2 regions of the Kitasatospora sp. NPDC003701 genome follow, and region 2 is predicted to be linked to the other one. Evidence: predicted binding sites of a transcription regulator. Region 2 holds the regulator's gene; the other holds the start of a gene.
The links. The regulator HrcA, encoded in region 2, represses chaperone genes, less so after heat shock. The targets are predictions, from matches to a motif close to TTNGCACTCNGNNNNNCNGAGTGCNAA.
Positions count from the first base shown of each region.

Region 1: groES (co-chaperone GroES) is a predicted target of HrcA. The motif match lies at 1,967-1,993, and genes of this name have one in related genera.

Region 1 covers NZ_JBSFNM010000020.1:39,545-42,802, forward strand. The annotation lists gene ACWDRR_RS20470 (polysaccharide deacetylase family protein) at 1-627, shown strand, start outside; gene ACWDRR_RS20475 (THUMP-like domain-containing protein) at 635-1,810, opposite strand; gene groES (co-chaperone GroES) at 2,136-2,441, shown strand; gene groL (chaperonin GroEL) at 2,574-3,258, shown strand, end outside.
Region 2 covers NZ_JBSFNM010000005.1:130,953-134,210, forward strand. The annotation lists gene dnaJ (molecular chaperone DnaJ) at 22-1,161, opposite strand; gene hrcA (heat-inducible transcriptional repressor HrcA) at 1,238-2,272, opposite strand; gene htpX (zinc metalloprotease HtpX) at 2,535-3,258, shown strand, end outside.

The DNA of each region.
Region 1 (3,258 bases), on a different contig from region 2:
CTCGAACGGACCGGCCCCGTACCGGTGTTCAGCGAGGTGAAGACCACCGACAAGGTCGTCTTCGTCACCATCGACGACGGCGCCGAGAAGGACCCGAAGTTCGTCGAGATGCTGACCGACCTCAAGGTGCCGGTCTCGATGTTCCTGACCCGGGACATCGTCAAGGAGAACTACGGCTACTTCAAGCCGCTCCAGGCGCTCGGCAACCACATCCACAACCACACCGTGGACCACGCCCAGATGAGCAAGGTCGCGCCGGAGAAGCAGAAGTCCGAGATCTGCGACGCCCAGTCCGCGCTGACCCAGCAGTACGGCAGTGCGCCGCTGCTGTTCCGCCCGCCGTACGGGGACGGCGCCAACACCCCGGCGCTGAACACCTCGGTGCAGCAGTGCGGGCCGCGCGCGATCGTGCTCTGGCGCGAGTCGATGCAGATCCACGACATGCAGTACCAGGCGGCGGACAAGAAGCTGCGGCCGGGCGACATCGTCCTCGCCCACTTCCGGGGGCCGAAGGACCTCAAGGGCGAGACGATGACGCAGATGTTCGGGGAGCTGCTGGCCCGGATCCAGGAGCAGGGCTTCGCGGTGGCCCGGCTGGAGGACTACATCCAGGCGCCCGCCACCTGACCGGGCGCTACGGGAGCGCCACCGGCCGGCCGAGCATCATCAGCGGGCCGTGGTCGGTGCGGCAGAGGATCACCGTGACGCTGTTCGGCCCGCTCGGCCTCAGCTGGCGGCGCAGCTCCTCCGGGGTGATCGCCATCCCCCGCTTCTTGATCACCACGGTGCCGACGGCCCGCTCGCGCAGCAGCGCCTTCAGCTTCTTGATGTGGAACGGCAGCACGTCGGTCAGCTCGAAGGCGTGCGCGTAGGGGGTGGCGACCAGCCGGTCCGAGGTGATGTAGGCGATCTTCGGGTCGATCAGCCGGCCGTGCACCTGCTCGGCCACCTCGGCGACCAGGTGGGCCCGGATCACCGCGCCGTCCGGCTCGTAGAGGTAGCGGCCGACCGGTCCGGCCGGCGGGTCGGGCAGGTCGCCGCCGGTCAGCGAGGCGCCGTGCGGCAGCAGGGTGGCGCGGTGCGGGCGGGCGGCCCCGGTGCCGAACCAGAGCACCGCCTCCTTGACGTCGCCGTGGTCGGAGACCCACTCGGCCTCCGCGTCGGCGGGGACGGCCTCGTGCGGGATGCCCGGGGCCACCTTGAGCGCGCCGATCGGGGTGCGCCGGCCGGCCTCGATCGCCCAGGAGAGCGGCGGGGCGTACGCCTCGGGGTCGAACACCCGGCCGCGCGCGGTGCGGCGGGCCGGGTCGGTGAAGACCGCGTCGTAGCCGGTGACGTCGATGTCGGCGACGTCCGCGCAGCGCACCTCGACGAGGTCCGCCAGGCCCAGCGCGGCGGCGTTGGCTGCGGTGGCCGCGCAGGCCGCCGGGTCCTTGTCGACGGCGAGCACCTCGATGCCGGCCCGGGCCAGCGCCAGGACGTCCCCGCCGATCCCGCAGCAGAGGTCGGCCAGCCGGCGCACCCCCAGGTCGGCGAAGCGCCGCGCCCGCCACTCGGCGACGCTGCGCCGGGTGGACTGCTCGACGCCGTTGGGCGTGAAGTACATCAGGTCGGCGTCCGGGCCGAACTTCGCGCGTGCCCGCTGCCGCAGCCGGGCCTGCCCGAACGCCGCCGAGACCAGCTCCGCCGAGTGCTCCCGGCGCAGCCTGGTCGCCAGCGCGAGCTCCTCCTCGGGCGTGAACTCGCGCAGCTCGGCGAGCAGGGACTGCCCCTCGGGGGTCAGCAGGGGCTGCAGGTTCTCGGTCTCCACCCGGCCATTCTCCCCGCTGGGGGCGCCCGCCCGCCCGGGAGCGGTAGAGCGGGAGAACCGGGGCGGGAGAGCCGGAGCGGTCGGGCGGTTACCCGGCCGCGGCATCGCACAGGAGTGCGGCCCGGCGCCCGCCGTCCGAACCGTTCGGGCGCGCCGTTGGCACTCTGGTTGACTGAGTGCTAACCGCGGCCTATGGTCGTCCTTGGCACTCTCCCCATGGTGAGTGCTAACGCGACGACGTGTGTCTGACCCCCGCGACGGCAGGCCCGCAGGTTCGCCACCTACCCGTTAGAAAACCCCGTAATCTCCGAAGGGGAGCTCGGACGTGACCACCAGCAGCAAGGTTGCCATCAAGCCGCTCGAGGACCGCATTGTGGTCCAGCCGCTCGACGCCGAGACCACCACGGCCTCCGGCCTGGTTATCCCGGACACCGCCAAGGAGAAGCCCCAGGAGGGCGTCGTCCTGGCTGTCGGCCCGGGCCGCTTCGAGGACGGCCAGCGTCTGCCGCTCGACGTCGCCGTCGGTGACATCGTCCTGTACTCGAAGTACGGCGGCACCGAGGTGAAGTACCAGGGCGAGGAGTACCTCGTCCTCTCGGCGCGCGACGTTCTCGCCATCATCGAGAAGTAAGCAGCACCGAGAAGTAAGACGTTCCAGCCCGCCCCGGATCCGTGTCCCAGTGACAGGGGCCCGGGGCGTGGTTGTTGGTTCACGTAGTCCGGTGGCCGGCGTGCCGGCCGCAGCCCCGAGGGAATAGGGAACATGGCGAAGATCCTGCAGTTCGACGAGGACGCCCGCCGCTCGCTGGAGCGCGGTGTCAACAAGCTGGCCGACACCGTCAAGGTGACCATCGGCCCCAAGGGCCGCAACGTCGTCATCGACAAGAAGTTCGGTGCGCCGACCATCACCAACGACGGTGTCACCATCGCCCGTGAGGTCGAGCTGGACGACCCGTACGAGAACCTTGGCGCGCAGCTCGTCAAGGAGGTCGCCACCAAGACCAACGACGTCGCGGGTGACGGCACCACCACCGCCACCGTGCTGGCCCAGGCCCTGGTCAACGAGGGTCTGCGCAACGTCGCCGCCGGTGCCGGCCCGGCCGCCCTGAAGAAGGGCATCGACAAGGCCGTCGCCGCCGTCTCCGAGCACCTGCTCTCCATCGCCCGCGAGATCGAGGGCAAGGACGACGTCGCCGCCGTCGCGTCCCTCTCCGCGCAGGACACCCAGGTCGGCGAGCTGATCGCCGAGGCGATCGACAAGGTCGGCAAGGACGGTGTCATCACCGTCGAGGAGTCCAACACCTTCGGTGTGGAGCTGGACTTCACCGAGGGCATGCAGTTCGACAAGGGCTACCTGTCGCCGTACTTCGTCACCGACGCGGAGCGCCAGGAAGCGGTCCTCGAGGACCCGTACATCCTGATCAACCAGGGCAAGATCTCCTCCATCC
Region 2 (3,258 bases):
GACCACCGGGCGCCGGTACGGTCAGCGGCCGTTGAAGGCGTCCTTCAGCCGGGAGAACAGCCCCTGCTGGCCCGGCGCGAACTGGCCGGAGGGCCGCTCCTCGCCGCGCAGCACCGCGAGCCGGCGCAGCAGGTCCTCCTGCTCGGGGTCGAGCTTGGTGGGCGTCTGCACCTCGACATGCACTATCAAGTCGCCACGGCCGCCGCCGCGCAGATGGGTGATGCCGCGGCCGTGCAGCGGGATCGACTGGCCGGACTGGGTGCCGGGCCGGATGTCGACCTCCTCCAGCCCGTCCAGGGTCTGCAGCGGCACCTGGGTGCCGAGCGAGGCGGCCGTCATCGGGATGGTGACCGTGCAGTGCAGGTCGTCGCCGCGGCGCTGGAAGGTCGGGTGGGTGGTCTCGGCGATCTCGACGTAGAGGTCGCCGGCGGGGCCGCCGCCGGGGCCGACCTCGCCCTCGCCGGCCAGCTGGATCCGGGTGCCGTTGTCGACACCGGCCGGGATCTTGACGGTCAGGGTGCGGCGGGCCCGCACGCGGCCGTCGCCGGCGCACTCCGGGCACGGGGTCGGCACGACGGTGCCGAAGCCCTGGCACTGCGGGCACGGCCGGGAGGTCATGACCTGGCCCAGGAAGGACCGGGTGACCTGGGAGACCTCGCCCTTGCCGCGACACATGTCACAGGTCTGCGCGGAGGTGCCGGGGGCCGCCCCCTCGCCGCTGCACGTGGTGCAGGTGACGGCGGTGTCGACCTGGAGTTCCTTGGTGGTGCCGAACGCGGCCTCCTCCAGGGTGATCTCCAGCCGGATCATGGCGTCCTGGCCGCGCCGGGTGCGCGAGCGCGGGCCGCGCTGACCGGAGGCCGCGCCGAAGAACGCGTCCATGATGTCGGAGAAGCCGAATCCGGCCGCGCCGGCGCCGAAGCCGCCCGCGCCTCCGCCGTTGGGCGAGAGGGGATCCCCGCCGAGGTCGTAGACCTGCCGCTTCTGCGGGTCGGAGAGGACCTCGTAGGCGGCGTTGATCTCCTTGAACCGCTCCTGCGTCTTCGGGTCCGGGTTGACGTCCGGGTGCAGTTCGCGCGCCAGGCGCCGGAACGCCTTCTTGATCTCGTCCTGCCCCGCATCCCGTCGGACGCCGAGTACCGCGTAGTAGTCCGTGGCCACCAAATGCTCCGCTTGTTCCGCCTGTAGAAGTGCTTGCGACTGGTACCGGTGTCACAGGTGTGACGCCGGTCGTTCCCTACGACTCGGCCAGGATCTGGCCCACGTACCGTGCCACCGCTCGCACCGCCCCCATTGTGCCCGGATAGTCCATCCGGGTCGGACCGATCACACCCAGTTTGGCCACGCTCTCGTCGCCCGAACCGTAACCGACGGAGACGACCGAGGTGGAATTGAGCCCTTCGTACGCGTTCTCCCGGCCGATCCGGACCGTCATCCCGGCGTCGGCGGTCTCACCCAGGAGGCGGAGCAGGATGACCTGCTCCTCCAGGGCCTCCAGCACCGGCTGGATGGTGAGCGGGAAGTCGTGGCCGAAGCGGGTCAGGTTGGCCGTGCCGGCCAGCATGATCCGCTCCTCGTTCTGCTCGGCGAGCGCCTCGAAGAGCGTCGCCAGGACGACGGTGACGGCCGGTCGGTCCGCCGCCTCGAACATCGCCGGGAGCTCGTCCAGCAGCCCCGGCACCTCGGGCAGCCGCACGCCGACGGCCCGCGCGTTGATCCTGGCCCGGAGGTCCGCGAGGACCACCTCGCCGACCGTGCCCGGGCAGTCGACCATCCGCTGCTCGACCCGGCCGGTGTTGGTGATCAGGACCAGCATCACCTTGGCCGGAGCCAGCGCGACCAGCTCGATGTGGCGCACCGTGGACCGGGAGAGCGAGGGGTACTGGACCACCGCGACCTGCCGGGTGAGCTGGGCGAGCAGCCGGACCGTGCGGGCGACCACGTCGTCCAGGTCCACCGCGCCGTCCAGGAAGTGCCGGATGGCCCGCCGCTCGGGCGCGCTCATCGGCTTGACCTCGGCCAGCCGGTCGACGAACAGGCGGTACCCCTTGTCGGTGGGGATCCGCCCGGCGCTGGTGTGCGGCTGGTGGATGAAACCGTCCTCCTCCAGCGCGGCCATGTCGTTGCGCACGGTGGCCGGGGAGACCCCGAGGTTGTGTCGTTCGACGAGGGCCTTGGAGCCGACCGGCTCCTCGGTGCCCACATAGTCCTGGACGATGGCGCGGAGCACGGCGAGCTTGCGTTCGTCGAGCTGGCGGACCTCACCGGCCATGGGGCACGCACCTCCCTCTTCGCACGTTGTCCGTGGTGACATGTGTCCGTTCTGGCATGTTCCGGGCCGCTCTGGGCGGACCGCGGCTTTGGCACTCTGAACAGACGAGTGCCAGAACCGTACCTGCCAGTGTAAGGCCCGGGTCCGACGGCAGGAACGGCCCCGCCGGGGTGATCCTGCCCGCACTCCGCGGCACGCGGGTGATGCCGAGGGCCCGGCCGGGTGGCAGCATCGATAGCGAACGGCGAACGGAGGACCAGCGATGTCGACCTCGGGTCAGCACACCCGCTTCGCACCGGACCGCGGCCTGACCGGCCGGATGGTCGGGACGGTGTTCGTGATCGGACTGCTGTACGTCGGTTTCACCGGCCTGCTGATCGCGCTGCTGCGCGGCGCCTGGCCACTGATCGTGCTGATCTCCGGCGGGCTGTTCGTGGCCCAGTTCTGGTTCAGCGACAAGATCACCGAACGGGCGATGGGCGCCCACCGGGTGACCCCGGAGCAGTACCCCCAGCTGCACGGCACCGTCGACCGGCTCTGCGCGCTCGCCGACATGCCCAAACCGCGGGTGGCGGTCGCCGACAACGACATGCCGAACGCCTTCGCGACCGGCCGCAACCCGCAGAACGCGGTGGTCTGCGTCACCACCGGGCTGCTGCGGCGGCTGGAGCCCGAGGAACTGGAGGGCGTCCTGGCGCACGAGCTGTCGCACGTCGCCCACCGGGACGTCGCGGTGATGACCATCGCCGGGTTCCTCGGGGTGCTGGCCGGGGCGATGACCCGGATCGCGATGTACGGCGGCTTCATGGGCGGCGCCCGCAACAGCAACGACTCCAACGCCGCGATCGCCGCGCTGGTCATCCCGCTGGTGTCGGTCGTGGTGTACGCGATCAGCTTCCTGCTGACCCGGCTGCTCTCCCGCTACCGGGAGCTGGCCGCCGACCGGGCGGCCGCCCAGCTCACCGGCCGGCCCAGCGCGCTGGCCT